Regions from separate parts of the Diaphorobacter nitroreducens genome, predicted to be linked through region 1. Evidence: riboswitches for the same ligand, from Rfam matches in the RefSeq annotation. Region 1 holds a riboswitch; the other holds the start of a gene.
What was found. Region 1 has a riboswitch for cobalamin ahead of BA022_RS09965 (TonB-dependent receptor domain-containing protein). Riboswitches for the same ligand answer to the same signal wherever they lie in the genome.
Positions count from the first base shown of each region.

Region 2: it holds a riboswitch for cobalamin, as region 1 does, so the genes downstream of both, bluB (5,6-dimethylbenzimidazole synthase) here and BA022_RS09965 (TonB-dependent receptor domain-containing protein) in region 1, are expected to answer to the same signal.

Region 1 covers NZ_CP016278.1:2,120,997-2,136,948, reverse strand. The annotation lists gene ccoO (cytochrome-c oxidase, cbb3-type subunit II) at 1-99, shown strand, start outside; gene BA022_RS10015 (cbb3-type cytochrome oxidase subunit 3) at 114-251, shown strand; gene ccoP (cytochrome-c oxidase, cbb3-type subunit III) at 281-1,195, shown strand; gene ccoG (cytochrome c oxidase accessory protein CcoG) at 1,280-2,722, shown strand; gene BA022_RS10000 (FixH family protein) at 2,784-3,062, shown strand; gene BA022_RS09995 (hypothetical protein) at 3,139-3,426, shown strand; gene fnr (fumarate/nitrate reduction transcriptional regulator Fnr) at 3,468-4,211, opposite strand; gene hemN (oxygen-independent coproporphyrinogen III oxidase) at 4,383-5,765, shown strand; gene BA022_RS09980 (sulfite exporter TauE/SafE family protein) at 5,769-6,488, shown strand; RNA gene ssrS (6S RNA) at 6,895-7,074, opposite strand; gene BA022_RS09975 (cell division protein ZapA) at 7,129-7,473, opposite strand; gene BA022_RS09970 (hypothetical protein) at 7,470-7,709, opposite strand; cobalamin riboswitch at 7,744-7,987, shown strand; gene BA022_RS09965 (TonB-dependent receptor domain-containing protein) at 8,068-9,948, shown strand; gene BA022_RS09960 (cobyrinate a,c-diamide synthase) at 9,971-11,329, shown strand; gene BA022_RS09955 (bifunctional adenosylcobinamide kinase/adenosylcobinamide-phosphate guanylyltransferase) at 11,326-11,925, shown strand; gene BA022_RS09950 (ABC transporter substrate-binding protein) at 11,922-12,812, shown strand; gene BA022_RS09945 (FecCD family ABC transporter permease) at 12,857-13,891, shown strand; gene BA022_RS09940 (ABC transporter ATP-binding protein) at 13,888-14,670, shown strand; gene BA022_RS09935 (hypothetical protein) at 14,744-14,995, shown strand; gene cobO (cob(I)yrinic acid a,c-diamide adenosyltransferase) at 15,033-15,602, shown strand; gene BA022_RS09925 (methylated-DNA--[protein]-cysteine S-methyltransferase) at 15,635-15,952, shown strand, end outside.
Region 2 covers NZ_CP016278.1:232,966-248,917, reverse strand. The annotation lists gene nfrB (cyclic di-3',5'-guanylate-activated glycosyltransferase NfrB) at 1-1,576, opposite strand, end outside; gene wecB (non-hydrolyzing UDP-N-acetylglucosamine 2-epimerase) at 1,589-2,752, opposite strand; gene cobT (nicotinate-nucleotide--dimethylbenzimidazole phosphoribosyltransferase) at 3,031-4,089, opposite strand; gene bluB (5,6-dimethylbenzimidazole synthase) at 4,195-4,956, opposite strand; cobalamin riboswitch at 5,002-5,193, opposite strand; gene BA022_RS01115 (cobyric acid synthase) at 5,213-6,694, opposite strand; gene BA022_RS01110 (aminotransferase class I/II-fold pyridoxal phosphate-dependent enzyme) at 6,691-7,695, opposite strand; gene cbiB (adenosylcobinamide-phosphate synthase CbiB) at 7,688-8,665, opposite strand; gene BA022_RS01100 (GspH/FimT family pseudopilin) at 8,880-9,395, shown strand; gene pilV (type IV pilus modification protein PilV) at 9,398-10,084, shown strand; gene BA022_RS19015 (PilW family protein) at 10,095-10,991, shown strand; gene BA022_RS01090 (pilus assembly PilX family protein) at 11,005-11,814, shown strand; gene BA022_RS01085 (pilus assembly protein) at 12,131-15,577, shown strand; gene BA022_RS01080 (type IV pilin protein) at 15,577-15,952, shown strand, end outside.

The DNA.
Region 1 (15,952 bases):
GATGAGGAGATCGCCAGCGCCGCCGAGCAGGTCAAGGGCAAGACAGAGATGGATGCCGTGGTGGCCTATCTCCAGGTTTTGGGCCGTGCGCTCAAGTAATCGAGGAGCTGGTCATGGACATCACCACCATGCGTATCGTGGCCACGCTGGCGTCGCTGGCGTGTTTCGTGGGCATCTGGTTCTGGGCCTTCATGCGCCGCAACCGGGCCCGGTTCGAGGAGGCAGCGCAGTTGCCCTTCGCCGAGGACTGAAGAAGTCTCCACAAGAAAAGAGATAACCCATGAGCGATTTCACGAGTAACTTCTGGTCCTTCTACGTGGCCGGAATCACCATCATCGGTATCGTGGCCTGCGGCTTGCTGCTGTGGATCACGTCCCGCAAGAAGGTCGAGGCTACGGCCGACAACACCACCGGTCACGTCTGGGACGAAGACCTGACGGAAATGAACAACCCCATGCCCCGTTGGTGGATGTGGCTGTTCATCATCACGCTGGTATTCGGCGCTGGCTATCTGGCTGCCTATCCCGGATTGGGGACCTTTAAGGGTAAGTTGGGCTGGACGCAGCTGGGCGAGTACCAAGCCGAAGTGGACAAGGCTAACGCAGAGTTGCAGCCCCTGTACGCGCGGTTCGAGGCCATGCAGCCCCAAGAGATGGCGGCCGACACAGCGGCCATGGCAATTGGTGAGCGTCTGTTCATGAACAACTGCGCGCAGTGTCATGGTTCCGATGCCCGCGGCAGCAAGGGCTTCCCCAACCTGGCCGACGGTGACTGGCTGCACGGCGGTGCGCCTGATCAGATCCAGAAGACCATCCACGATGGGCGCATTGGCGTCATGCCTCCCATGGCGGCCGCCGTGGGCTCGCCGGAAGATGTGCGCAACCTCGCCCACTATGTCCTGAGCCTTTCGGGAAGCCCGCATGACTCCCTGAAGGCGTCTCTGGGCAAGTCGAAGTTCACTGCGTGCGCTGCATGCCACGGGATGGACGGCAAGGGCAATGTGGCCCTGGGTGCCCCTAATCTGACGGATGACATCTGGCTGCATGGCTGGGGCGAAGCTGCCATCACCGCTATGATCAACAATGGCAAGACCAACGAGATGCCTGCCCAAACGGGCAAGTTGACCGATGCACAGATCAAGGTGTTGACGGCATACGTCTGGGGTTTGTCCAATAAGGCCGGCGCCCCGCGCTGATGCTCCCTGTGCGGCCGGCTCCCCGTCGAGGGGCGCCGGCCGTTTTGCGTTTTGGAAGTTGCACTTCCTTTTTGAGATTCCACCATGAAGCCAGCCGAAGGTCAGCCCCGTAAGGTGATTCCTATCACGCCAGTGGGGGCCGAAAGTTCGCAGACCGAGGTCATTTCGCTCTATGAGGCGCAAAAGAAAATCTATCCACGCTCGATAAGTGGAGTGTTCGCACGTTGGCGTTGGGCGATGGTGTTTCTGACACAGCTGGTTTTCTATGGCCTGCCATGGCTGGAGTGGGGCCAGCGCCAGATGGTGCTCTTTGACCTCGGAGCACGCCGTTTCTATATTTTTGGTTTGGTGCTTTACCCGCAGGACTTCATTTATCTGACGGGTTTGCTGATTATTTCCGCGCTGTCGCTTTTTCTGTTTACCGCAGTGGCGGGACGCCTGTGGTGCGGCTTCTCCTGTCCCCAGACCGTATACACGGAAATGTTCATGTGGATCGAGCACAAAGTCGAAGGCGACCGCAGTGCCCGTATGCGCCTGGACAATGGTCCGTGGACATTTGAGAAGATCTGGAAAAAATCTGTCAAGCAAGCCATTTGGATTGCGGTCGCATTCTGGACCGGCTTCACCTTCGTGGGCTATTTCGTTCCGATTCGCGAGCTGGGGGGAGAGTTGCTGGCCCTGCAAGGAGGGTGGCAGATATTCTGGGTGATCTTCTATGGGTTGGCCACGTACGGTAACGCAGGATTCCTGCGCGAGCAGGTATGCAAATACATGTGCCCTTATGCGCGTTTCCAAAGCGCAATGTTCGACAGGGACACGCTGGTCGTCTCTTACGATCCTGAGCGCGGCGAGCCTCGCGGGCCCCGTAACAAGACGGTAGACCACAAAGCTGCGGGACTGGGTGACTGCATCGATTGCACGCTGTGTGTCCAGGTCTGCCCAACGGGTATCGATATTCGCAACGGACTGCAATATGAATGCATTGGTTGCGGTCTCTGCGTGGACGCTTGCAATACCGTGATGGACAAGATGAAGTATCCGCGCGGGCTTATTCGCTTCTCAACGCAGAACGGCGTCAAGAACCACTGGACCCAATCGCAAATGCTCAAACGCGTGCTGCGACCCCGTGTGTTGTTCTATTCAGCGGTGCTGGTGGTGTTGTGCATCGGCATGCTGGCCAGCTTGGTGGTACGCACCCCGTTGAAGGTGGACATCGTGCGCGACCGCGCTGCGCTCTCGCGCATCGTGGCGGGAGGCAAGCTGGAAAATATCTACCGGCTGCAGATCATGAACGCCACGGAGGGGGCGCAGCGCTACACCATCAGCGCCCACGGTATGGAAGGGCTGGAAGTGGCGTCCGAGACCGCAATTGACATTGGACCGGCGGAATCCCGATGGGTGGTTGTCCGTCTTCAAATTCCGTATGGCTCAGCATCTCCTGGATCGCATACGGTGTATTTCGATATTCAAGCGCAGGGTGATAAAGCCCAAGTGGCAGAGAAATCCGTATTCCTCGTACCCCGCTGAAGGCGGTCGTGGAATACAAATGAACAAGCTGTGCTCATAAATGAGCGAGGAGTTAATATAAATGTTGAGTAATTCCCCCATGAAACTGGACGACGACGGAAAGCCTTGGTGGACGTTTGGCCATGTCTGGCTTGTCATCGCGGGGCCGGTGATTGTCATCATTGCGGGCTTCGTGACCCTCTGGCTGGCCGTGAGCAAACCCGACCCCGTCATCGCGGAAGACTATTACCAACGGGGCTTGAACATCAACGAGACCCTGAAGGAGTCTGGGGGCGACATGACGCCTGCCATGAAGGGGCGCAACCATGCAGCTACTCCGCTGGAGGATCAACCGCGCTGACCGGCAGGGCGAGTCCTCTTTGCATGCCGGAGAACAGATGCTAGGCTGTCAACTACACTTGCTAGGAGATGGGCGAATGTGGATGCAACGATTGATGTGGATCGCGTGGCCGGCCTTTTTGATGGCGGGCGTCATGGAAATGGTAGTGTTCGCCTTCGTGGATCCAGAAGCGCTGCAGTGGTTTGATCAACCCCTGCATCTCTCGCGCGAAGGTGTGTATACCATCGCCTTCTTCACGTTCTGGTTCGTACTCATGGCTTCCAGCGCATTGACGACGCTGTTGTCACTCTCGCCCTTTGAGTTGAATCGCTGCCCCGTGCCCAAAGGGGCGCGGCCGGCTGATTGCGCCAAATACGTTTCCTGATCTTTCCGCCGATCAGTTATGAATGAACAAAAAACCGAGGCTTAATGGCAGGCTTGCTGGCTGTTGACAATGCGCTTCAGCGCATCGGTATCGACGATGCGCACATGGCGCTGTTTTACTTCCACAATACCTTCTTCCACGAACTTGGAAAACGTGCGGCTGACGGTTTCCAGTTTCAATCCCAGGTAGCTGCCGATCTCTTCGCGTGTCATGCGCAGCACCAATTCGGATTGTGAGAAACCCCGAGCATGCAAGCGTTGTACGAGATTCAACAGGAATGCGGCAAGGCGTTCCTCGGCACGCATACTCCCCAGCAACAGCATGACCCCATGCTCACGAACAATCTCGCGGCTCATGATCTTGTGCACATGGTGCTGTAGTGCCGTTACTTCGCGCGACAACTCTTCAATACGGTCGAAGGGCATGACGCATACTTCGGCGTCTTCAAGCGCCACCGCATCGCAAGTGTGGCGGTCGCTCACGATGCCATCCAGGCCGATGATCTCGCCCGCCATTTGAAAACCCGTCACTTGATCGCGACCGTCTTCGGTGGCGACACAGGTCTTGAAGAATCCGGTGCGGATGGCAAAAAGGGATGTGAAGGGTTCACCGTTCCGGAAAAGCGTGCCGCCACGCTTGATCTTGCGTCGTACAGCAACAATGTCATCGATGCGCTTGAGTTGCTGGTCGTCCAGACCCACGGGCATGCACAGCTCACGCAGATTGCAGTTTGAGCAGGCAACTTTGATGGTCTGGAGATTCGTATGCATGGGAACCCTGTTCATGGCTTGAGCTTACCTCTGAACGGCTGGGAGACATGGAATGCCGTAGGCCGTTGGACGACTTTGAGCCGAAGTCAAATTGTCGCCACAAGGACCTTATGGGCGCTTGATCAACGTCAAGGACTCATGGGGGACTCTACGGCACAGTGATATGAAAGTGCAAGGAATCCCGTCATGACCGTTGTTACAACAGAGCTCCTGCGTCGCTTTGACGTCCCAGGGCCGCGCTACACCTCTTATCCGACTGCTGATCGTTTTGTCGAGGCTTTTGGCGAGCGGGAATACATCCTTGCGCTGCAGCAGCGTCGCGTGGGTTCGGTAGCCAAGGCGATGCCTTTGTCGCTTTATGTCCACATCCCGTTTTGTGAATCGCTGTGCTATTACTGCGCGTGTAACAAGATCATTACCCGGCATCCAGAGCGGGCAGAGGTCTACTTGCGTTACCTCAGCCGTGAGATCGACCTGCATACGGCGCACTGCGGTGTGGGTCAGCATGTGAGCCAGCTGCATTTCGGCGGAGGCACGCCTACTTTTCTGACGGATGACGGTTTGCGCGAACTGATGGGCATGCTGAGGCGCAGTTTCGTCCTCGTTCCGGGGGGGGAGTACTCCATAGAAGTGGACCCCCGGACCGTGGATGAAGCGCGGCTGGGATTGTTGGCGGAGCTGGGTTTCAATCGCCTGAGCTTTGGCGTGCAGGATTTCGACCCTGAAGTACAAAAGGCCGTGCACCGCATTCAGCCTGCCGAAAAGGTGTTCGCGTTGGTCGATGCGGCTCGGAAGCTCGGGTTTGAATCGGTGAACGTGGATTTGATCTACGGGCTGCCGCGACAGACACCGGAGTCGTTTGATCGCACCTTGGAGCAGGTAGCCGAGCTGCGGCCAGACCGGATCGCGCTGTATGCGTACGCTCACTTGCCAGAACGCTTCAAGTCGCAGCGACGCATCATCACGGCCGAGTTGCCCATGGCTTCGGCCAAGGTGTCCATGCTGGCCCGGTCACTTGATGTGTTCCAGGAAGCCGGCTACGTCTACGTGGGCATGGACCATTTTGCGCTGCCTGACGATGCGCTGGCGGTGGCCAAGCGGCAAGGCAGGCTGCACCGCAATTTCCAAGGCTATAGCACGCAGCCCGATTGCGACCTGATTGGTCTGGGCGTTTCTGCCATCGGGCGCGTGGGCGCTACTTACAGCCAAAATGTGAAAACGCTGGACGAGTATTACGACTGCATTAACCAGGGGCATTTGCCTGTGGTGCGCGGGCTGGCGTTGACCAAGGACGACTTGGTGCGCCGCGCAGTCATCATGGCGTTGATGTGCCAAGGTGAATTGCTGTTTGAGCCGTTGGAACAGTCCTGGCTGATTGATTTCCGCAGTTATTTCGATGCGGAATTACAGCAACTGCAAGAAATGGCGGCTCAGGGCTTGGTGAAAATCAGTGATGAGGGCGTTGAAGTCACGCCCATGGGATGGTATTTCGTGCGCGGCGTGGCCATGGTGTTCGACAAGTATCTGCAGGCTGACCGTAACCGCGCTCGCTTTTCCCGGATTATTTGACCCATGCTGTGGGCGCTGGCCACGACGGCCTTCCTGATGGGGCTGATGGGAGGGGCTCACTGTTTGGCGATGTGTTCTGTTCCCTGCGCGGCGCTTACGGGGCTGGGTGGCACGCCGGACGCCACCCACACCATTCAATGGGCGTCCCGCCGCGGAATCCTCCAACGGGTAGCGCAGTTTCACGTGGGGCGCCTGATCGGTTACGGCGCTGCAGGGGCGGTGGTTGCGCTGGCCATGGAGCAACTCGCATGGCTGGGGCAAAGCACCTCGGCATTGCGCCCCCTTTGGACGCTGATGCATGTGCTCATCCTCGCGTGGGGCGGGATGATGATGGTGCAAGCGCAGCAGCCCTTGTGGGTTGAGCGGGCGGGGCGTGCTGCCTGGGCGAAGGTCAAGCCCTTGGTCTCTCGGCCTGGCGGGCTCCTGACCGCGGGTGTGGCCTGGGCGCTCCTGCCATGCGGCCTTCTGTACACCGCACTGTTGACTGCCGCTCTCAGCGGAAGCGTGCTCCGCGGAGCCTTGTGCATGGTCCTGTTTGGCGTAGGAAGCGGTGTATGGCTGGTGCTGGGGCCGTGGACTTTTGGCCGCATTCGCGCTTGGATCGGCGTGAAGGGTGGGGCGTGGGGGTCTCGGCTGGCAGGTGGCGTGCTTTTTTCCCTGGGTGCATGGGCGCTGTGGATGGAGGTTGTCCATGGGCAGCCGGCGCCGTGGTGCGTGCCCTGAAAACAGCGTTTTTTGGAACCACAGCGACTCCGCGAAGCATGCCGTGGCAAGCGAATGGCGCAAACCGAGGCGCTCAGGCGTGACGTATCGCTGTCAGATCTATACCAGCGGAAGTGACGAGTCTGTTCTCATCGACGTGGAGAAATCCAGCTACACATCGCTGCCTTACTGGATGCGCCATCGTGCGTATGAGGGCGCGCTGCGTGTCGGCGTGATTGCCGAAGGACTGGGAAACGCCCGAACCACGCCAGGATATTTGCCATCGGTGCGACGACTACCAAGGTCTGCTCTGTGCCTTGCAGATGGGTGGGTTGCGCGCGCTGGCCGCGGAGCGCCGGATTTTCTGAGCAGGTATTGAGGTCGCTGGCACTCACCCGGAGCGAGGGCGCAAGCGATTACCGGAGAAAAGGTGTCTGCGAATGCCACCGGACCGGCATCCTGAACCGGGGGTTCAGGTGGGCGAGGGCAGCCAGGCGTTGGGTTCATCTGACGCGAGATGATCACGCTCACCGGGCGATGTACCAAGCCCGTGCTCAATGAGCATTGGTTCAAGGAAATATAAAGCCCGGCAGCACCGCAGACATGTTCATTGTAGTGGGCCGTCCGTGTGCAGCCAGGGGCCAGGCTTTTACCGTAATGGTTATAGGAGGCGCCCATCCTCGCCCAGCGCCTCGTCCAGGCGCAGGAGCAACTGCTGCACGCGCTCATCGCTGTCGTGCACGTGCAGCGCGACCGGGGTGGGGACGATGCGCGCAGGGGCTGAGGCGGCTGCCAAATCGGCGGCTTCGCGGTCGGCGATCTCGAAAGCCAGGTTGAGGGCCGCCAGCACGGCGATGCGCTCACGCGCGCGTACTTTGCCCGCGTCACGGATGCGCGTCATGGCGGTATCCACGCGCTCGACCGCCTCCAGCAGGCGCGACTCCTGGCCGTCCGGGCAGGCCAGGAGATAGCTTTGCTGGAGGATCTGTACCTCGATCTGCTTCATGGCGCGTCTTTCGTCTCGGCAGTGCCGGGGAGTTCGGGCTCGGCAGGCAGGCGGTCCAGCAATGCGTTCACGCGCGCACGGGCAGCCTGCAGGCGGGATTGGAGGGAATCGCGCTCCTGGGTGAGCGCCGCGACCTGCTGCGCCAACAGGGCATTGGTGCGCTGCAACTCGGCATGGCGCAGCAGCAGCCGCTCAACGCGCTCGGCGATCTGGTCGATGGAAGAGGGGGAGGCCATACGCTGCCGATTGTAGGGATCGGCGTGCGAACCATCGTAAAATTGCGCAGTTGGTGCTCGCGGCGTGGTTCACATGCCGCAGTTCAACGGGAAGCAGGGAGGGACTCTCCGCCATGGAGTGTGTCCTGTGCCTGCGCTGCCCCCGCAACGGTCAGCGGATGAGCCGTACCTCGGCTCCCTCTTCATTGACAAGCCACTGAGCGCCTTGAACAAGCGTTTGGGAAGGCGATGCAGAGCGTTCCGCCAGCCCGGATACCGGCCAACGAGGTGGCTCCGCGTTTCCTTTTGTGAAACCTGGGCCGTTATGCCCAGGTGCCGACGGGGAGGTCGGCCGTGGCGATCTCTCTGTTTGCCCCACATGACAAACACCCGTCCGTTCAATGTGCGCTTGAGTGCGCTTTCCGTGCACGCGCGCGTCGCCGTGCTGCCGCTGGCGCTGGCCGCCGCTTTCCCCGCCGTGTCCCAGACCCTGCTGGCCCAGGCAGCCACAGAACCCCAACTGCGTGAAACCGTCATCACGGCAACCCGCGTGGCCCGGCCGCTGGCCGACATCGTGTCCGATGTGTCCGTCATCGACCGTGAAACCATCGAGGCCAGCGGCGCGGTAGGCGTCATTGACGTGATCTCGCGCCTGCCAGGCGTGCAGATCACGCGCAATGGCGGCCAGGGCAGCAATGGCAGCGTCTACCTGCGCGGCGCGGAGTCGCGCTTTACCGCCGTGTACCTGGACGGCGTGCGCCTGGACTCGCAATCCACCGGCGGCGTGGTGTGGGAGCAAATCCCGTTGTCGCAGATCGACCGCATCGAGGTCGTGCGCGGGCCAGCGGCTGCTGTGTACGGCTCGGATGCCATGGGAGGCGTGATCCAGCTCTTCACCAAAAAGGGCGAGGGTGCGCCGGCGCCCTACGTGGGCGTGGGCCTGGGCAACCAGGGCACGCGGACGGTGCAGGCCGGCGTGAGTGGCGGCACCGAGCAGGTGGACTATGCGCTGGGGCTGTCGCATGAGCGCGCCGATGGCTTCAGTGCCCGCGTAGGCTCCGCCTACAACCCGGACGAAGACGGCTACCGCCGCACCTCTGCCAATGCCCGACTGGGCGTGCAGTTCGACACGACCCATCGCCTGGAGGGCACGCTGCTGGCCAGCAACCTCAACTCGCAGTACGACGGCAGCAAAACGGCCGACGACCGCAATCACCACCAATTGCGCACGGCCAGCCTGGCATGGCTGGCCAAGTGGAGCGACGTGTACAGCACGCGCTTGCAGGTCACGCAGGGGCAGAGTGAATACAGCACCCGGCCCAACTTCTACATGACCGAGACCACGCTGCACAATTACCTGCTGCAAAACGAGTGGCGCCTGGGCGCGCATCTGTTCACAGCCGCGCTGGAGCGCCGCGAGGACGAACTGCACAACCCCGCCACCGAGTTCGTGGGCGACCTCCAGCGTGACCGCTCACAGAACGCGCTCGCGCTGGGATATGGCCTGAACCAGGGCGCCCATACGCTGCAGGCCAACCTGCGCTATGACGACGACAGCGAGTTCGGCGGCAAAAGCACGGGCAGCCTGTCCTATGGCTACGCCATTACGCCGCAGTGGCGCGTCACCGCAGCGGCCGGCACGTCCTTCCGTGCACCCACGCTCTACCACCGCTTCAGCGAATACGGCGCGCCCGACCTGCAGCCCGAGAAGGGGCGCAACGTGGAGCTGGGCGCGCGGTGGACGCAAGGAGAGAGCAGCGTGGGTGTCGTGGCGTACCGCAACCGCGTCAGCAACCTCATCAATTTCGGCGCCGCGGGCCGCTGTGATTCCAGCTTCGGCTGCTACGAGAACGTGGGCCGCGCCGAGTACAAGGGCGTGACGCTGTCGGCCGCGCACCGCATCGCGGGCGTGTCGCTGCATGGCTCCATCGACTGGCAGAACCCGCGTGACCTGGACAGCGGCAAACTGCTGGCGCGCCGTGCCAAGCGCTACGCCACGCTGGGTGCCGACACCTTGGTGGCAGGCTGGACGCTGGGGGCGGAGCTCTACGCATCCGCGCGCCGGTACGACAACGCGGCCAACACCAACGTACTGGGCGGCTACACCACGCTCAACCTCTACACCAGCAAGCGTGTGGCGCGCGACGTGACGCTGCTGGCCCGCGTCGACAACCTGGCCGACAAGGACTACCAGTTGGCGCGCACCTACGCCACCGGCGGCCGCACGTTCTACGTGGGCCTGAAGTGGGCGCCGCAGTAACGCCATCACCGACTGCCACACCATGAGCCGCTGTCCCGCCCTGGTCATCGCCGCGCCCGCCTCTGGGCAGGGCAAGACCACCGTCACCGCCGCTTTGGCGCGCCTGCACACACGCCAAGGCCGGCGCGTGCGGGTGTTCAAGTGTGGGCCCGACTTCCTGGACCCGCACTGGCACCAATTGGCCAGCGGCGCCCCCGTGCACCAGCTCGATCTGTGGATGACCGGTGCGGCAGATTGCGCGCAACGCCTGCGCGCCGCGGCGGCCGAAGCAGACCTGCTGCTCATCGAAGGGGTGATGGGATTGTTCGACGGCGAGCACAGCGTGGGCGACCTGGCGCAGCGCTTCGGCATACCGGTGCTTGCGGTGGTGGATGCCTCTGCCATGGGGGGCACGCTGGGCGCCATCGTGCATGGGCTGCGGCACTACCGTGCGGGCCTGCCATGGGCCGGTGTCTTGGCCAACCGTGTGGCGGGCGACCGCCATGCGCAGATGCTGCGGGACGGCTTGGCCGACGCTGCGGACTGGCTGGGTGCGCTGCCACGGGTCGTGGGTGACGCTGCGGGCGGGAGGGAGCCTGGTGGCCTTCTGCCCGAGCGGCACCTGGGACTGGTGGCAGCGCACGAACTGCCCGATGCCCTGCAGCGGCTGGACGCCGTGGCCGATGCGCTGGCCGGCACGCCCCTGGGCCGCATGTCCGCCGCGGACCTGCAGCGCTGGGCGGTGGACTTCGGCGGCACGCCCGTGGGCCGTGCCGCCATCACGCCGCTGCTGGCCGGCCGCACCGTGGCCGTGGCGGCGGATGAGGCTTTCTGCTTCATCTACGAAGCCAACATCGATACCCTGCAGCAGCTGGGCGCGCGCGTGGTGCGCTTTTCGCCGCTGCGCGACGCTGCGCTGCCAGCCTGCGACGCGCTGTGGCTGCCCGGCGGCTACCCCGAGCTGCACGCCGATGCGCTGGCCGCCAATACGGCCATGCGCGACAGCCTGCAGGCGCACGTGGCGGCGGGTCGGCCCGTGTGGGCGGAGTGCGGCGGCATGATGGCGCTGCTGGAGTCCATCACCTTGGCCGACGGGCGCCGCGTGCCCCTGTGGGGGCTGCTACCGGGTCATGCCACCATGCAGCGGCGCCTGGCCGCGCTGGGACCGCGCGCGCTGCGCATGGGCACGCATGAGTTGCGCGGCCACACCTTTCACTACTCGGTCACCGACAGCCCCGCCGCCGTGTGCGCACGCGCCCAGCGTCCGGACCATGCAGGGGCACCGGACGACGGTGAAGCCGTGTACCGCCACGGCAGCATCCACGCGAGTTACTTCCACGCATGGTTTGCGTCCAGCCCGCAGGCGACCGCAGCCTTGCTGGGTGCGGAGGCGGGGCCATGAACGCGGCGCCGCAGACCATCGCCCGCAGTGAACTCATCCTGGGTGGACAAAAGAGCGGCAAGTCGCGCCGCGCCGAACTGCTGGCGCGCCAGTGGCTGCAGGCCGCGCCGGCACACCGCGCGCTGCTGCTGGCCACCGGCCAGCCGTGGGACGACGAGATGCGTGCGCGCATTGCCCGCCACCAGCGCGAGCGTGCCGAGCGTGTGCCCGGCCTGCAGACCGTGGAAGAGCCGCGCGATCTGGCCCACGCCCTGGCGTGCCACAGCACCCCACAGACCCTGATCGTCGTGGACTGCCTCACCCTGTGGCTCACCAACTGGCTCATGCCGGCCGAACCCCAAGATGTAGAGCAAAAACAGCCTCTAGCGACCGATTGGCAAGCGCAGGCAGCTCACTTTTTTGAAGCGTTGACGCACGTGCCCGGCCCCGTGGTGCTGGTGGGCAACGAGATCGGCCTGGGCGTGATCCCCCTGGGGCGCGAAGTGCGCGCCTTCGTGGACGCGCTGGGCGCCCTGAACCAGCGCGCGGCGGCAGCCTGCCAGCGCGTCACGCTGATGGCGGCGGGCCTGTCGCTTACCCTGAAGGACGCACCATGATGCCTCTTCGCTGGCGCCGCCAGCTTGCTGCCGCCGGCTGGCTGCTGGGCCTGCTGCTGGCCTTGCCCAGCGCCCACGCGGTAACCATCACCGACGACCGGGGCCGCGCGCTGCGGTTCGACCAGCCGCCCCAGCGCATCGTGAGCCTGCTGCCGTCGCTGACCGAGAGCGTGTGCGAGCTGCAGCGCTGTGAGCGCCTGGTGGGGGTGGACCGCTACTCCAACTGGCCCGCGTCCGTGCGGCGCCTGCCCCAGGTGGGTGGCGGGCTGGACCCGAACATCGAGGCCATCGTCGCGCTGCGCCCGGACGTGGTACTGCTGTCGGTCAGCAGCCGCGTCAGCGACCGGCTGGAGGCGCTGGGCGTGAAGGTGCTGGCGCTGGACCACAAGACCCATGCGGACGTGCGCCGCGTGCTGGGGGTGCTGGGTGAACTGCTGGCCGTGCCGCCGGAGCACGGCGCGGAGCGCGTGTGGCGCGTGATCGATGCCGCCGTGCAGGCCGCCGCGCAGTCGCTGCCGCAGCGCGCGCGCGGGGCGCGGGTGTTCTTCGAGGTCAGCCGCGGCCCCTATGCGGCGGGGGCCAGTTCGTTCATCAGCGAGACGCTGGTGCGCCTGGGCGCGCGCAACGTGGTCCCGCCCGAGCTGGGGCCCTTTCCGCGTCTCAATCCCGAGTTCGTCCTGCGCGCACAGCCCGACGTGCTGATGGTGGCCAACCGCAGCATGCAACCCATGACCCAATACCCGGGGTGGAACCACCTGGCCGCGGTCAAGGCGGGCCGCGTGTGCGACTTCGGCCCCGAACTGTCAGACGTGGTGGTGCGCCCCGGCCCGCGCATGGCCGAGGCCGCGCGCATCATGGCCCGCTGCCTGGCGGAGAAGTACGAATGAGCGCGCGCCTCCCGCAGCCCTCTACCATGGTGGCGACCACCGCCATGCCAGCAACCTATGCCACCTCCTTGCACCCCGACGCCAGCGGCCGCCGCGCGCGCTGGCTGGGCCTGTGGCTGCTGGCCGCCAGCGTGGCGCTGCTGCTGCTCGGCGCCAGCGTCGGCAGCACGGGCTTTGGCAGCTTGCTGAACCTGCGGGGCGACCCGCTGGCGCAGCAGATCGTGTGGGACATCCGCCTGCCGCGCACACTGGGCGCATGGTTGGCCGGCGCGCTGCTGGGGCTGGCGGGCGCCATTGCCCAGGGGCTCTTTCGCAACCCGCTGGCCGACCCGTACCTGCTGGGCAGCGCGTCGGGCGCGGCGCTGGGCGGCGCCGTGGCCATGGCCGTTCTGGGTGTGTCGCCCAGCACGGCGAGCTGGCTGGCGCGACTGGGCGTGACGGGCTTGGCCTTCGCGGGTGCTGCGGGCGCCGTGCTGCTGACGCTGGTGTTGGCCCGTGGTGTGCAACACACGCTGCGCCTGCTGCTGGCGGGCGTAATCGTGGGCGTGGTGCTTGGCGCTGCGCGCGACCTGATCCAGGTGGCGCAGCCCGCCATTCTGGAGCCGATGCAGGTCTTCACCATGGGCAGTTCGGCCTTCGTGGGCTGGCAGGCCTGCGCCATCATGGCTGGCGGCTGGCTGCTGTGTGCCGCCACGGCCTGGGCGTTGTCGCGCCTGCTGGACGGGCTGATGCTGGGTGAAGCCACGGCCGCCAGCCTGGGCCTGCCCATCGTGCCCATGCGCGCGGGGCTGGTGCTGGCGCTGGCCCTGGCCACCGGCACGGCCGTGGCGCACACCGGGCTGATTGCCTTCGTCGGGCTGGCGGCGCCGCACCTCGTGCGATCGATTGCGCGCGTCACCCACCAGTGGCACGTATGGCTGTCCAGCCTGATGGGCGCGGTGCTGCTGCTGGCCGCCGACATCCTGGCGCGTTGGGTGGTGGCGCCGCAGGAACTGCCCGTGGGCGTGCTCACCGCCGCGCTGGGCGGCAGCTACCTGCTGTGGCTCATGCACCGCCGGGTGTTGGGAAGCTCGCTATGAAGAACATAGCTGTTAGCGCACGCCAGATAAGCGCCAGCATCGCAAATGCCTCTATATTGCGCGGCATTGACCTGGACCTGCCCGCTGGCCGCTGGACCAGCGTGGTCGGCCCCAATGGTGCGGGCAAGTCCACGCTGCTCAAGGTGCTGGCAGGCCTGCTGCGCCATGCGCGTGTGCAAGGGCGGGTGCAGTTGCTGGGCCGCGCGCTGGCCGACATTCCCCCGCGCGAGCGCGCCCGCCAACTGGCCTGGCTGGGCCAGAACGAGTCCGCCGCCGAAGACCTGCCCGCCTACGACGTGGCCATGCTCGGCCGCCTGCCGCACCGTGCCTGGATGGCGCCGGCCAGCGATGCCGACCATGCCGCCGTGCAGCAGGCGCTGCACACCACTCAGGCGTGGGACTGGCGCGACCGTCCGCTGTCGGAACTGTCGGGAGGCGAGCGCCAGCGCGTGCTGCTGGCGCGCGCGCTGGCCGTGCAGGCGCCCGTGCTGCTCATGGACGAACCCCTGGCCAACCTGGACCCGCCGCACCAGACCGATTGGCTGCACACCGTGCGCGACCTGGTGGGGCAGGGCGGTACCGTGGTCAGCGTGCTGCACGAGGTATCCATCGCGCTGCAGGCCGACGACATGCTCATCATGGCCGCCGGCGGCGTGGTGCACCACGGGCCATGCCAGAGCACGGCCACGCACGCCGCGCTGGAGCAGGTGTTCGAGCGGCGCATCCAGGTGCGCGAGATCGACGGCCTGTGGATGGCGCTGCCCCGCATGGAGCGGTGAACGCGCTGCGCCCCTTTTCCCTTGAACCCCTTGCGGCGGGCGGCCGGCCGCAGAGGGCATGGAGTGTGAACGCATGAATTTGGACGCCGGTTTTCCCCAGGTCGCGCAGGTGCTGCTGTGGCCCGCGCCCGTGCGGGTGGCGCTGGCCTTTCTCCGTGCCCTATGGATGCGCGGCTCCATGCTCATGCAAGCCTGGCAGCGCTGGCGCCTGCCGCATTACCGTTCGCTGCGCGTGCCACCCGGCCTCTCGATGGAGGAGCTGGCGCTGCAGTTGGTGCGCCAGATGCGGCCTTCCAGGCGCGGCGTGCTCCATCGTTTCCCGTGACGGCTTGATTTCCCAAAACTTCTTTTTGAGGCATTGCATGCAGATTGAAACTCCCCCCACCGAGAAACGCTACGACAAGGCCGAAGGCGAGCGCCGGGGCCTGGTCATCGTCAACACCGGCGACGGTAAGGGCAAGAGCACGGCGGCTTTCGGCCTGGCGCTGCGCGCGCATGGCCGGGGCAAGGCCGTGAAGGTCTTCCAGTTCATGAAGGTGCCCAGCGCCCGCTTCGGCGAGCACCGCATGTTCGAGCAGATCGGCCTGTCCATCGAAGGCCTGGGGGACGGCTTCAGCTGGAAGAGCAAGGACCTGGACCACTCCGCCCAACTGGCGCGCGACGGCTGGGCCAAGGCCCGTGGGGCCATCCTGTCGGGCGAGAACTTCCTCGTTGTGCTCGACGAAATCACCTATCCCCTGATCTATGGCTGGCTGCCACTGCAGGAGGTGCTGGACACCCTGGCGGCGCGGCCCAAGGACGTGCACGTGTGCCTGACGGGCCGCCGCTGCCCCGAGGAAATCATCGCCATCGCCGACACGGTGACGGAGATGAAGCTCATCAAGCATGCGTTCCAGGCGGGCATTCCCGCGCAGCGCGGCATCGAGGACTGAGGGGGCGCCGCGCCATGCTGTATGCGCAGACCATGCCTACCCCGTTGGGCGAGATGCTGGCCGTGGCTTCGGACCGGGGGCTGTGTCTGCTGGAGTTCCTGGGGCAGCCGGGTGTGGAGCGTGAATTGGCCCAGGTGCAGGCCGCTCGCGGTAAGGCCCTGCAGGAGAAGGGCAATGCGGTCACCGTGCTGCTGGCCAGTGAGTTGGCGGAATACTTCGGGCGCCGCCGCCGCGTGTTCAGTGTGCCGCTGGACCTGGTGGGCACGCCATTCCAGATCGCCGCGTGGCAGGCGCTGCTGGCCATCCCTTACGGCGAGACGCGCAGCTATGCACAGCAGGCGCGGACCATC
Region 2 (15,952 bases), 1.9 Mb from region 1:
CAAGCGCTGCGCCCAGACGCAGCCCGCGCATGGGATGCTCCAGCGCATCAAGCAGTTGCGCTTCGGTCAGGGCGCCTTGGTGGACCAGGATCTGCCCCAGTGCGCGATGCTGACGCGGCCCTTCGCCCAGGAGGGGAAACTCGTGGTCCGTCTTGACCCAGGCCATGCGCCGCAGGTCCTTGGCGCGCCATGCCTGGGCCAGCGCCCGCCAGGCGGCAAGGAAGTTGATGAAGTTGCCCCACAGCAGCCGAGGCACCGACAGCAATCCCTGCACCACGCCGTAGTAGCTGGTGACGAAGAACACGCGCTGCACGATGCGGTTGAACATGAGCACCAGGTTGGCCAAGAGCAGTGCATGGAACCACCAGTCGCCTTCGAAGACCGAGAGGAACCGGTAGGCATCCGGCACCAGTCGCTGGTAGAGCCAGATGCCGATCAGCTGCATGGCCAGCAGCGTGGCCGTGAAGCTGGCGAAATTGGTGATGATTCCCTTGCGGTCGCGCCAGAGGAAGTAGTTCAGCACGGCACTGTGCGTCCAGCGCAGCGTACGAAAACCCTGGATGACGATGCCCGTGATCCAGCGGGACTTCTGCCGGACGGCGGCGGCCACGGTGTCAGGGAAGAATTCGCGCACGGAGATGACGCTGGCCTCGCGTTCGCTGCGCAGGGGCACGCGCTCCGGCGAGGGCGCGCGACCAATGTGATCGTCCTCCTCGACGGGAAAGCGCACGAACACCTCCTGCATGCCCAGCTGCTTGAGGCGAAAGCCGATGTCGTAGTCCTCGGTCAGGCTCTGCGTGTCAAAGGCAATGCCATCGCCCTGTTGCAGCAGGGCCATGATGGCGCGACGGCTGAAGCACGTCCCTACGCCCGCGCTTGGCACCTGGCCGACCAGGGCCTCGCGCACCACGATGTCCTTGCCGTGCAGCTCCGCAAACTCGTCAAGGTAGTGCCCGCCGGTGAAATCGTTCCAGGGCCGCTCCAGCGGGTACACGGGCAGCTGGATGAGGTCCTTGCGGTTGACCAGGTAGTTGAACAGCCGCAGTTCCAACTTGGAGAGCACGTCCTCGGCATCGTGCAGGATGAAGCCGGCAAAGCGCACGCCAGAACGCTTCTCGAACTGCAGGATGGCGTCCACCACATTGTTCAGGCAGTCGGCCTTGCTGGTCGGTCCGGGACGCGCGCAGACCACCGTGTGCACGTTGGGGAAGCGTGCACGCACCTGCTCCACGTCGGCATGCGTTTGCGGGTCGTTGGGATAAGTGCCGATGAAGATGTGGTAGTTCTCGTAGTCCAGCGTGGTGGCGGCCAGTTGCGCCATCTGGCCAATCACGCCGTGCTCCTGCCAGGCGGGCACCATGATGGCCAGCGGCTTCTCCTCGGCGTCGTAGAGCGTCTTGTAGTTCAGCGGCGCGTGGCGTGCGTACACCGTGAAGGCGCGCCAGACGCGGCGGATCCAGTAGGCGATATCAATGAACAGGTCATCCAGGCTGCTGATGAAGATGACGACAGCCACCCCGATCGCCACCATCTTGAGCAGGTAGAGATAGGCGGTAAAAACATCTATCCAGGACATGGTGCGGCTCCTCTAGATACTCAGGGCCGCAACCGCGGGCGCAGCCGCATGTGCGGGCGCGGGCGCGGGGGGCGCCAGCATCTGCTCCAGCCGTGCCACGATGCGCTGGGACGCCTGGCCATCCCCAAAGGGGTTGGCTGCGGCCTGCATGCGGCCGTAGGCCTCTCCGTCGTCCATCAGATGGCGCACGGAGCGCACGATCAACTGGCGGTCGGCCCCGACCAACGCGGCGCAGCCCGCATCGATGACCTCCGGCCGCTCGGTTTCTTCACGCAGTACCAGCAGCGGCACCTTGAAGGTCGGCGCCTCTTCCTGCAGACCACCCGAGTCCGTGAGCAGCAGCCAGGCATCGGCGATCGCCTGCTGCATGGCCAGGTAGTCCAGCGGCGCCGTCAGGCGCACATTGGGCAGCGCGCCCAGGTGCCGGTGCACGGGGTCGCGTACCACGGGATTGAGGTGCACCGGGAACAGCACGGTCATCCACGGGAACTCGCGGGCGATGTCGGCAATGGCCGCACACACGTTGTCGATGTCAGGCCCCCAGTTCTCGCGCCGGTGCATGGTGACGAGGATATGGCCGCGACCTTGCACACGACGGCGGATGTGATGGCGCTCGCACACCCACAATTGCGCGTCCACCACCGTATTGCCGGTCACCAGGATGTCGCGCGAGGCGATCCCCTCACGCTCCAGCGCCTGCGCTGCACGCAAAGTGGGCGCGAAGTGCAGGCGGCTGATGCGGCTGATCATCTGCCGCAGTCCTTCCTCGGGGAACGGGCGGCGCAGGTTGTAGGTGCGCAGCCCAGCCTCGACATGCAACACCGGCAGGCCATGGGAGAAACCCGCCAGCGCTCCCTGGAACGCGCTTTCGGTGTCGCCCTGCACGATGACGGCGCTCCAGGGCTGCTGCCCCATCACGCCTTCCAGTTGGCGGCGGCACCCGAGGCTGAAATCCAGGAGCGTGCTTCCCTGGCGCTCGAGCATATGGTCGGGCCGGATATCGAAGCAGTCCAGCATCTGCACGGCCATGTCGCTGTGCTGGCCGGTGTGCAGCCACACGGGGCGAACACTTTGCGCGCCTCGCAGGGCGTGATATACCGGTGCCAGCTTGATGATCTCGGGGCGCGTGCCGGAAATGATCAGGACGGGAGCGGGCTGTTCATCGATGCAAGTCATAAGGTGCCTCTCTTCCCCTTCAACCTATCGATCAGCAGCCCCCGGGGGCCACTGCCGCGTAGCCGCTGGCGTCGCGCGCTGTGATTTTCACGCACCCTTACCAGGGTTTCAACAGGTCACTTGGTAGAGAAGATTCTTACTACTTTTTCATCAATTGGCAAATTCGATCGATAGCATTTAACTATTTACCCAGTGCGTGATAGGACGGCTTCTGGTTGCACAGCCCCTTCGAATTTCTCATGCGCCCATCCTGAAGATGGCAAGTGTCGGCAAGACACTTAGCGCATCGCTCCGTCCACCCCGGCCGCTTGAAAACTCGCCATCTCGCGCAGCACGCGGCATGCCGACTCCAGCAACGGCCAAGCCAGAGCGGCACCTGAGCCTTCTCCCAAGCGCAGCCCCAGGTCCAGCAGCGGCTGCGCCTGCAAAGCCTGCAGCATGTGGCCATGGCCCCGTTCGCCGGAGCGATGGGCAATCACACAGCGCTGCAGCACGGCAGGCGCCAGGCGCACGGCCACCAGCACAGCCGCGCAGGTGATGAAGCCGTCGACCACGATCACACGACGCTCGGCGGCGGCCTGCAGCACGGCGCCGGTGAGCGTGGCGACTTCAAAACCACCCAGGGCGGCCAGGGCCTCCAAGGGCTGCGTAGCACCGGCGTTGGCCGCCAGCGCCTGCTCCAGCACGGCCTGCTTGCGCGCGATGCCTGCCGCATCCAGTCCCGTACCGGCACCCGTGCACTCGGCCAGCGGCACGCCTGCCAGACGCGCCAACAACAGCGACGCCACGGACGTGTTGCCGATGCCCATCTCGCCCAGCAGCAGCGCGTTGCCGGGCATGGCGCGCACGATATCCATGCCGTTGCGCAGCGCCTGGGCGCACTGCGCCTCGGTCATCGCAGGGCCGACGCTCGCGTCCTGTGTCCCCGCCGCCACGCGGCAGTGCACCAGGCGGGGCGCACCGGGAACGACGTCGCGCGCGGGTACTTCGCGCGCCACGCCGCAGTCGGCCACGGTGAGCTGAAGGCCGTGCTGGCGCGCCAGCACGCTCACGGCTGCGCCGCCTGCCAGAAAGTTCTCGACCATCTGCCAGGTCACGTCGCTCGGATAGGCCGATACGCCCTTGGCCGCCAGGCCATGGTCGCCCGCGCACACCAGCATCTGCGGCGCCTGCAGCATGGGGGATTCGGTACCTTGGATCTGGCCCAGACGGAGGGCGAGTTGCTCCAGGCGCCCCAACGCACCCAGTGGCTTGGTCTTGTTGTCCAGCTTGTGCTGCAGGGCCTGCGTCAGCGGCAGATCGGTGAGGTCAGCAACGAAAGGCAGGTCGATGATCATGGCGTGTTTCGATTGTCAAAAAAAGGTCCAGCGCGGCCCCGACTCACGGGGCGCACATCAAGAGGTGGCCGTATTGCGGGGCGGGCCCCATGCGTTGTGGCTGGCTTATGCCGGTGCGGTCTGGCGACTGCACTGCGCCGCAGCCTGGTCGCACCGCAGATGCGCGATGAGCGGCTGCTGGTCGTCGCGCTGCCCCCATTGCTCGAAGTACACCAGGTCTTCCACGGGCAGGCGCGGAAGCCAGCCAGCGGTTTCCAGTTCGGGCTTGGCGTGGAAGTGGCTGACGTAGCCGACACACAGGTAGGCGATGGGGGTGATGCCTTTGGGAATACCCAGCGCCTGCTGCAGGTCGGCCTGGTGAAAGATGCTCACCCATCCCACCCCAAGCCCTTCGGCGCGCGCGGCGAGCCACAGGTTTTGCACGGCACAGACGCTGCTGTACAGGTCCATGGTTTTCATGTGGGTACGCCCTACCACCACCGGACCGGTGCGCTCGCGGTCGCACGTGATGCAGAGGCCGATGGGCGACTCCAGAATGCCCTCGAGCTTGAGATGCTGGTACACCGCGCGCTTGTCGCCCTCGAACATACCGGTCGCTTCGGCATGGGCCTTGGCGAAGGCATCATGCACCCGGCGCTTGGTGTCCTGCGATCGCACCAACAGGAAGTTCCATGGCTGCATGAAGCCTACGGAAGGCGCATAGTGCGCCGCGGTCAGGATGCGGCTGAGCACCTCGTCCGGTACCGGGGTGGGCAGAAACTGCCCGCGCACATCACGGCGTGAAAAGATGGTGCGGTAAATGGCGTCGCGGGCCTCTTGCGTAAAGGCGTGAACGCTTTGCGTGGCTTGCGCCTGCGCGGTATTCATGGCAGTCCCCTGTGCGTGAATAGGTCGCACGCTGCCTGGCCTTGCAGCGCGATGAACGTTCAGGCCGGTCTTCTGGCTTGGATTCATCTGACCCGCCGCGCCTTCCCGGCCTTGGCGGCCAGTGGCATTGAGCGGGGGTCATCTTCCTTACAGCGTTGGGCACGCGGCGGACTCCAACCGCCTTCCCGATTCTCCCTTTGCCTTGCGGCAGCGGGCACCTGAGGACGGGGATGATAACAACCGCAGTTATCGTCCTTTACTGCGCAGCGAGGGCATCCAACGCCCTGGGCTCGAAGTGCCGTGCGATGCCGGCGGCCAGCCTATCAAACACCGCATCCAGCGTCGGAGCATCGGCACCGAACAGTGCCCGCAGCACGGCTGCGTCCTCGAACAGGCCGTGCAGGTACAGGCCCAGCACATTGCCCCCGGGGTTCTGCCACGCCAACCCGGGCATGATTTCGCGCGCCACATCGCCGCTGGCGGCCATGGCCGGGTGCTGAGCAGTCTGGCCGTGGTGGATTTCGTAGCCTTGCACAGCCACGCCGGCGAGATGCCGCCAGGCGCCTTGTACGGCGCCGAAGCACTGGCGCGTGGGCCGCACGGTCTTGGTGGCCTCGAAGCTCGTCACCAACGGCAGCAGGCCCAGGCCGGGGCCATTGCCGTCCACCCCCACGGTGTCGATCAACGCCTCGCCGAGCATCTGCAGTCCACCGCAGACTCCGAGCACACGGCCACCGCGTGCCGCATGCGCGGCAATCGCCGCATCCAACCCCTGTGCGCGCAGCCAGGCCAGGTCAGCCGCCGTGGCCTTGCTGCCGGGCAGGACGATCCAGTCAGCGCCCTCCACATCCGCTGGGCTGCGCGCCCAGGACAGGCGCACACCCGGCACGTTCTTGAGCGGCTGGAATTCGTCCAGATTGCTGATGCGCGGATACGCCACCACGGCGATGCGCGTATGCACGGCACCCGCGGCGGTGGAGCGCATGTCGAACACGCCGTCCTCCTCGGGCAGGCCATGGTTCCACTGCATCGGAATGGTGGCGACGACGGGCACGCCGGTCTTGTCCTGCAGCATTTGCGGCGCGGGCGCCAGCAGTGCCTCGTCGCCCCGGAACTTGTTGAGCACGAAGCCAGCGATGAGCGCGCGTTCTTCCTCGGGCAGCAACGCCCAGGTGCCAAACAGGTGGGCAAAGGCGCCGCCGCGGTCGATATCCGTCACCAGCAGGCAGCGCGCCTCAGCATGGCGCGCCACGCGCATGTTGACCACGTCGCTGGCGTGCAGATTGATCTCGGCCGGCGAGCCCGCGCCTTCGATGACCACCACGTCGTTCTCTGCCCGCAGTGCGTCGAGCGCCGCCGCGATCTGCGGCCACACACGCTGGCTGCGGCCGCGCCATGGCAGCTGCGAAAGCTCATCGCTCACCTGTCCCAGCAGCACCACCTGGCTCTTCGTGTCGGCTTCTGGCTTGAGCAGCAGCGGGTTCATGCGCACGTCGGGCACGGCCCGCGCTGCCAGCGCCTGGAAATACTGGGCACTGCCAATCTCGCCGAACTGCTCGCCCGGTGCAGCCACCACGCGCGCGTTGTTGCTCATGTTTTGCGCCTTGAAAGGCGCCACCTTCAGGCCCTGGTTGCTGTAGTAGCGGCACAGCGCGGTGGCCAGCCAGCTCTTGCCCGCGCCGCTGGTGGTGCCCAGCACCATGACGCAGCGCGCCGGCCCGGGTCGGGTCTTGTTCATTGCGATTCCTTGTAGAGGCGCCACGATACCTCCAGCGCCCGCTGCGACTGCGGTGGCAGCACGCCCAGGCGCACATGCCGGGGCAGGCCAAACGAGGTGCAGTCGCGCAGCTTGACGCCACGCGCGCGCAGCCATTGCAGGAAGGTCCCTACATCCTGCACCGGCGGACATGCCGTGAAGAAGTTGGCGAGACTGCCCGGCGCAACGGCCCAGCCCAGGGCCGCGCACAGCGCCAGTTGCGCGGCCTTCCATTCGCGCAGGGTCGCCAGCGATTGCGCGAGCCATGCCTGCGTATCCGGCCGGACCCAGGCCGCCAACAGGGCGACACCGTCGGCACCGACCGGCCAGGAGGCCGCCAGCGCCTGCACAGCGGCGACACTGCCATCGGCGACCGCGGCACTCGGCGCAATGGCATAGGCCGCGCGCACGCCGGTCAGGCCCAGCGCCTTGTTGGGCGTCCACATCTGCCAGGCGACATCAGGCGCTACGGTGGTGGCTCCCTCCAGGCGCAGTGGTGCATAGGCGCAGTCCAGTATGCGCAACACGCCGACAGGGGCCGGGGCGCACCACGCCGCCAGTGCAGCATCGGTCGTTCCCAACGGGCTGGCCGGTTCGCACGCCCAGTGCAGCGCCGGCTCAGAAGAAGGTGTGTGGCGGCAGTCCAGCCCCCACACCTGGGCCGCGCGGGTGTAGTCGCCGTAGCCATGCGCGGGCACAACGACCTGGCGCGCGCCGCTGCGTGCCGCGTGCGCGGTGATGCGATGAATGAACTCGCTGGCGCTGGCGGCGAGCACCACGCGCTGCACCGCCACGCCGTGGAACGTGGCAATCTGCGCGCGCAGCGCGGTGTAGGCCGGGTCGGGGTAGTGGATGAAGTCACTCTGCCGGAGCGCCGCGATGGCCTGCGGACAAGGACCGCAGGCGTTGGCGTTGGTGGAGAAGTCATGCAGCGGCACGCCCAGAGCATCCGGGCCGCCGTGCTGTGGCGCATGGTCAGACATGGGTGTGCACTATAGCTATCAATAACAGAGCTGTTACCGCAAGCACCACAAGCGCTAGCAGTGTTTTTGATGCCAAATGCACCGCACGCTGCGTGTCCGCGGCCTGGGGCGCACGCCCGGGGGCGTTCAACACGTACACACCAGGTTTGGACAGGCGCACCCCCAACGCCAGCGCCATCGCCCCCATGGGCCACCCGCCGTTGGGCGACGGCGTGAGACGCGACTGCGCGCGCAGATCAGTCCAGCGGGCGCCTTTGCCACGCGACACACCCCACAACAGCACCGCCGTGATGCGCGCGGGCAGCCAGGACAGCACATCGTCCGCACGCGCCGCCCACTTGCCCGCCCATTGCCAGTAGCGCCCGCCGCGCATGCCGGGGTATCCCCACATCGCGTCGGCCGTATTGGCAAAGCGGTAAAGCGCCGCACCGGGCAGGCCCAGCAGCACGAACCAAAACAGCGGCGCAATCACGGAGTCGCTGAGGTTTTCGGCCAGGGATTCAATGGCGCTCTCGCGCACGGCCGCCGCATCGAGCCCTTGCACATCACGGCTGACCAGCCAGGACAGTCGCTCGCGCCCCGCATCCAGCGACTGCGCGAGCGCATCTTCCACCGCCAGCACTTCCCCGCGCAGCATGCGCCAGGCCAGCAAAGGTTTCAGCAGCAATCCCACTACGAGCGCTGCACCCCAGACGGGAAGCAACGTGATGGCGACCCACTGCAAAGCGCCGGATACTACTAAAACGATAGCTGCTAGCGCACACCAGACAAGCGTTGCAGCGCAAAAAGACCGCATATCCCGACCTGTGACCTGCAGCGGCGCGATGCGCATCCCTGCCCACCCCAGCGCCCGCCCCATCCACACGACGGGGTGAAAGGCAACAGGGGGCTCGCCCCAGCGGCCGTCAATGGCCAGCGCCAGCAGCAGGGCGCAAGCCAGGAGGAAAGGATCCAGAGTCCAGAGCGGCATGGGGCGAGCCTAACGTGAATACAGATGCTCACCGATTAGTGTCCCTGCTTACCGTTCGTCTGGGTCGTCGCTCCACCCATCCATCCAAATGATGCCTAGTAAGCGTGTCATTCATAGCATGTTGAGCATGCGACCCTTGCACTCCCCTCGCTCCCCACGGCCTGCTCAGCCCTATCACCCAAGACACTCCGCTCGGGGTTTCACAGCCATCGAGTTGTTGGTCACCGTGGCTATTCTGGGCGTACTGGCCGCGCTGGCTGGTCCCAGCTTCACACCGCTCATTGAGCGCTGGCGCGTACGCCAAGCAGCGGAGGAATTGCAATCCACCTTGTATTACGCACGCTCCGAGGCCCTCAAACGAGGCGGGCGCGTCGCCATACAAAAGCTGGCCAACACCTCTGGTGGCTGTCAAAACGCCGGAACGACCCAGGACTGGGGTTGCGGTTGGATCATCTTTGAAGACCTGGACAGCAATGGCACTTGGAAAAGCTCCACCCCGCAAGAGCCGAAGTTACGGGAGATGCAGTTGGAAGGTAATGTCAACGTCACACGGCATCCCGGTGGCAACTCTATCGAGATCGACCGTTACGGCATGGCAAACGGCAATAACACCTTGCGCTTTGTCCTCTCACCTGCGGCAACCGGGGTGAGTTCCCCCGCCGTCACCACCTTATGCCTGAACGCAGGCGGACGGATCCGCATCCTGTCTGGCGAAGTCAACTGCAACTGACCATGACACACAACGCTGCCATCTCCCCATTCGCCCATCAACGCGGCATCACCCTGATCGAATCGCTGGTCGCGATCGTGGTCATGGCTCTGGGAATTCTGGGCATTCTGGGAGTGCAAATGCGCACGCTCGCCGACACCCAAGGAGGCGTGCGGCGTGCGCAAGCGATTCGGCTGATTGAGGATCTGGGCGAACGCCTGCAGAACAATCCCGACGCCCTAGGCAACCTGAGCAAGTACACAGAAAAGCCCACGAGCAGCGACGACTGCGCAAGCGGGGCCTGTGCACCCGACCGGCTGGCCACCTATGACATCAAACAATGGCATTCCAGCGTGGGCGAAACATTGCCCAACGGCAAAGCCATTACGTTCATCCCCAAAGGCGGTCCGCGTCAACTGGGCGTTTTAATTGCGTGGAACGAAAACCGCTACAACCAAAACGGCCAGAGTTTCTCAGACGCCGACACAACGGCAATAAGAAACCGCATCTTAGGCGCCTCTGATGCCACCACCACCAGCCCGACACTGGCCACGGATGCTGATGACAACCCAGTGCGGTGCGTTGACCCAGATGATCCCAATAACGCGGACAAAACCAAAGGGCTCATCTGCCACCTGCAGTACATCCAGCCCACCCAGCGCTGCACACCATGGGGTGTAGGTGGCGGCACCTTGTACTGCCCCAATTGAGCGTGCCTATATGAAATACGATTTCGCCCCCTCGAAGACCGTGCTATCTAACGCGCATAGAAGACGCATCCGTCTTGCTATTAGCCAGCAAGGCGTGACATTGCTCGAACTACTGGTGGGTATAGCCATCGGCCTACTGGTTGTGGCCGTCGCATTGGGCGCACTGATGGTATCGCGCGGTATCACAGGAACGGTATCAGAGGCGACGTCCCTACAGCAGCAAGCTGCTTATGCTTTCCGCGTGATAGGCCAACAGATCCGACAGGCCGGCAGCATGGAGTTGAATCTCAATCCCAGCATCGCCCTCTCCCCCGCGTCGGGAGCCAATCCCGCCATGAGTCCCGTCGCCTTCGATGCGCCCGATCCCACTGGAGTGCGGCCTCCATTCGTACGCGCGTCCAGTACGTTGACGGGAACAGCCACGCCCCTCAGCTTTACGGTGGGCTACCAGAACTACACCGAAGCTACCGTAGCGGCGTCCGACACGTCGCTGCTGCGCGATTGTCTGGGACAAAACCCCGCGCTCGGTGCCAGCGGCAGCTTGGGGGACACCCCTGTTCTCACAAGCCAATTTGAGCGCGACACCACCAAAAACGAACTTGTATGCAGTGGCGCTGGCGGTGGCGGCAAGCAAACCATTATGGGCAATGTCACGGACATGCAAGTTCGCTACGTGGAGCAGGCTCCAGGAACAACCACTCTGAAGTATCTACCTGCAAATCCGCTCCCGAGCAGTTGGACCAACATCTATGCGATAGAGGTATGCCTTGAACTTACCGGCAACGAACCCGTCTCCACTCCAGACGCTACATACAAGAATTGCAGCGGCGCCGACACAGCCTACGGCAACCGACTCAAGATGATTTTCCGTACTGTCTACCAAATTCGAAGCCAAGGGCAGGTCTAGGAAAGCTGTCGCCATGCAAACCATTTCTACCCTTCCATCGCGCTTAAGCCTGCGCGGCCAGCGTCAGCGCCAGCGCGGTATAGCCTTGTATGTCGTCATCGTGTTGGTTCTGCTGTCCATGTTGTTGGCACTTTGGGCCGCACGCAGTGCGTTGTTCAACGAAATTGTCGTGGGCAATGACGCCGATTACCGCCGTGCGTTCGAGGCTGCACAGGCCATGCTGCAAGATGCGGAATTCGATATTCGAGGTGTTACCCCTGATGGGGGAGCATGCATTCCGACACGGGGCAACTCCGATCTTTGCCGCCCTGCCTTGCAGCCAGGGGACCCCAGCGCTACGCCACCAGTTCCAGATACGCCCGCCGCTGAAGTTTATTTCGACATTGAAACCAAAGACCTCGAAAACCTGCTATCCACGATCGAAATAAAGCAGCCAACGATCAAGTGCTACAAGGGCATTTGCCAGAAACGTGCCGGTGCGCAAGATTTTTGGAACGACAGCACCACTTTGAACGCCATGCTTGCCGACGGCGTGGGGGCACGATATGGCCAATTTACAGGAGCCAGCGCTGAAGCCACCGCCAACCCTATCCTTGCCGATAGGAACGCGGGCAAAGGAGCTTGGTATTGGGTAGAAATCATGCCCTACGTCGATCCAAACATTTCCCTAATTGCAGGCATGCCTCCCGGCTCCAATGTGGAACGTTTTGCCCCCTCCCGCAAGAAATTATTCGTCTATCGAATTACTGCTTTTGCCCGAGGTAATAAAGCCGGCAGCGAAGTCGTATTGCAATCTACCCTATCGCTTCAGGTTGCAGAGTAACAAGCGAATATTATCCACATATTTACCCATAATTACGCTGGAGTCTCGCGATGCGAATTAACCAATACCCACAACGAAAAGCCCTCGTCATCCTGATGGCAGCAATATGGGCTCCGACACTATCCGCAGCCCCCCTTAACCTGGTTTCATACCCAGCAGGCACAGCATATAAAGCACCGATTCCGAACGTCATCCTGTCGGTGGACACATCGGGGAGCATGAATTTTTGTGACGTGGATGGCAGTGTTATAGGAAATTCGAACGGAAGTTACTACACAGGTTGCTATACCAGCTCGCAGGATCTCCGCCGTATAAAATGGGTAAAAGACGGGTTGAAAATACCCTGGTCAATAATTCCAAATATGATGGCCAATTTCGCCTAGCCTGGCAATCATTCGCATGCAACAATATTCCATCCAGCGATGGCAATTGCGATGGAAAAAATGCTATTGCAAAATTCACCGGCACCCACAGGAGCAATTTCGGAACATGGGTGGACGCGCTAACAGCAACTGGAAGCACCCCCTCTCCCGTATTGGTATGGAATGCAGGGAAGTATTTACAAACGACCGGGGTTAATAACCCATGGAATGCCGTTCCCGGAACGGCAGACACCGCCCCGCTATCCTGCCGTCGCTCTTACCACATCTTCTTGACTGATGGTGGCTGGAACTACACGTTCGATAACTCCATGCTTGACGGAACGTCTTTCAAGAATGACATGTTGCTGGGAACCATAAGCAACTCGACGAGCAGCACTGCCCCTACACTGAGCAATCCAGCAGACGTACCTGTCCGCAATTACGATGGAAAATCCATAACTGCGTTACCAACGCCAGCTCCCGCCAGTGCTACATACGCAGGCTCTCCGTATGGCATTAAAGCATATTCTGTCACCCCACCTGCCGACACCACGCGGGATCAGACCAAAATTTATCGTGATGATTACGGAACTAGAATAGTCACCACTCGCTCTGGCAGCAGCAGAAGATACACGCATACGTATTACGCATACCCCACCCTAGCAGATATTTCATTTTACTTCTGGGCAACAGATCTTCAACCCGACATCAGAAATGAAGTCATACCAAAAATTCGAAAAACAGGAAGTGAGACTTTCACCAGCGGGAATTTGACGAACACATATCAGGAATATTGGAACCCCCGGAACGACACTGCAGAGTGGCAGCACTTAACGCAGTACACCATCGGCTACGGGAAAAGCGCAAGCAATCTACCTCAAGTCACCACAACCTCACCCCAATGGGTCGGAGGTACTTTTGACGGGATGTATGGGGCTGGATTCTCTGATTTAGCAACAGGCAAGACCACCTGGGATGACGTTACTTCATCTACCGCAGATGGCAACTACGATAACCTACGTCCGCAAGAAATGTGGCATATGGCTATTAATAGCCGTGGCAAATTCTATCCGGTCTCCGGGGGTGATCTCACCAGTGTTTTTGCCGATATTTTCGATGACATCATCGTGGATACGACAGCACCCATCAGTGGGTTTACCTCTGCGTCTGGCTCAGTAAGTCGCGTGGGTACCCAGTCGTATCAAACGAGCTACACAGCCGCAGACGAAGCAAACTCTAATGATAATCGTTGGTATGGCTACGTAACCTCCAGTTCCATTTCCACCTCCGGCGCCTCTGTTCCCAATGCGGAGTGGGGCACCCACTCGGGTACCAACAAGCATATTACAACCGCCGACAAGCTTGATGCCATTTCCGCGTCTAATCTCAATAATCGTCTGATATTAACCTACGACAAATACAGCGCCACCCCCGGGGGAGTTTCCTTCAAATGGTCCAACCTGGCTGACTCCACAACTGGGCCATCACAGCGTATGTGGCTCAACAAGGGTACCGTAGGTACAGGAACAACCACGCAGATTGCCACGGCCATTGCCGGGGACGGCAAGGGTGAAAGCCGACTTAACTTTATCCGTGGCGACCGTACCAAAGAAGCTCGGCAAAGCGGCGGAGAGTTTCGTAATCGGAAAAGCCGTCAGGGCGACATTGTCAATTCGTCAATCTGGTATGTAGGCGCTCCCGCCAATGGATATGCGACTTCCAGTTATAAAGCCTTTGCAAACACCCAGCGGGGTCGCTTGCCCATGGTATATGTGGGCGGCAACGATGGAATGTTGCATGGCTTTTCCGCCAAAGATGGAACCGAAAAAATCGCTTATGTACCCCATGGTGTTGTGCAGAACCTGGCTGCATTAGCAGATCCGAATTACGCTCATAGGTATTACGTAGACGGCTCTCCTTTTACGGGTGATGTTGACTTAGGCTCAACCACTGCAGATTGGCGCACCTATCTTGTCGGTACCTTAGGTGCTGGCGGTCGGGGCTACTTTGTGCTCGACGTGACCCGATCGGGTCCAGACTCCGCCTATACAGGTACTGCCGCGCCGGCAACCAATTTCACGGAAGCCAATGCTGCAGACCTGGTAGTGATGGACAAGACAGCCGCCCCATCCACGGATGCGTTGCCACCCAGCAAACCTGCAGACTCGAATGCCGACCCTGACATTGGTCATATTTTTGGCAGTCCTGTGGTTGCCGAAAGCAATCAGCAACGTGCATTGCAGATCACCCGAACCAATAATGGTCGGTGGGCACTTATTACTGGCAATGGTTATAACAGCATCAATGAGCGTCCCGTATTGCTCGTTCAATACCTGGATGGAGACAAGTCTCTTAAGAAAATCATCGCGGCCGATAAGGATTCCACCCCTACCGTGCACGCAGATGAGGCAGTGGGTAATGGGCTATCCACGCCCCAATTCCTGGATGTAAATGGGGACGGAACGCCAGATTTCGTTTATGCCGGCGATCTGCGTGGCAACATGTGGAAATTTGACATTTCGAGCGGATCGGCTAACGACTGGCACGTCGCGTTCAGTGGCAACCCTCTTTTCAGAGCTACTTACACAAATTCAACTGGAAGTTCTAGCCGGCAACCCATTACGGCACCCCCTGTACTGCGGCCGAACCGCTCCATTGGTGGCCTGATGGTGGCATTTGGAACCGGCCAAAACCTGACCGAACCCGATCGCACAGACACTTCCACACAAACGGTGTATTCCATACTGGACAACACTCGCTATGAAGTTGAAAGCACGGGCACAAACAAGGGTAAGGTCAAAGTGAAAACGTCCGATCCCACACCGAGCACGGTAGGGGGGCGCAGCGACCTGCAAGCAGAATCCGTCACGAATGGCACCGGCAGCGGCACTGCAGGCACAGGTGTCAGCGCAGGTAGGTCGTTCTGGAAGCTCTCCAATACAGAAGTCATTTACTCTTGCGAAGGTGTGAGCGGCAGTTGCACAGCCAAGAAAGGCTGGTACATGGATCTGCCCGTAGCTGGCGAGCGGGTGACCTCCGGCTTCGATTTTTACGACGGCAGTAACATACTGGAAATCATCAGTGAAAAACCCGCGTCTGGCAGCGCTACTGCCAGCGGCGAGGAAGTTTGTGCGCCGCAGCCTCAGGCCGCTCAACCCTTTCGCACGCTCATTAATATTGCAACTGGCTCGCCGGCTAAACCACCCATCATGGATGTGAATGGAGATGGAGCCTATACCGCCGCAAATGATGGAGGCTATGCACGCATGACAGCCTCGAGCAAGGAACTGCGGTTCGCTACCAGAGACAAACAGATCCGGCAGGGTAATGATGGCAAAGTAGATAAACTCGCCAAGTTACCTGAGCTGACGCTGCGACCCGGCTGGCGACAACTGAAGTGATGGAAAGATACGATATGGCAAATGGTTCTAGGCACCCTTTCAACAGGCGTTTGGCTCAAGGTTTTACGCTCATTGAATTAATGATTGTGGTGGCTGTGGTAGGAATCCTTTCGGCTATTGCCTACCCCAGCTATACAGAATATGTACGACGTGGTCATCGCGCTGATGCGCGCGCAGGGCTATTACAGGTACAACAATGGCTGGAACGGGCAGCCACTGCCACCGGGACCTACCCCACCAGCCTGCCAAGCACCCTCACGTGGACCGCCGATAACACCAAGCGCTACAACATTGCCTTTCAAGCAGGCAATACCACCGCAGCCTATGTATTGACGGCGACACCCAAAGGCGCACAGACAGGGGACAAATGCGGCA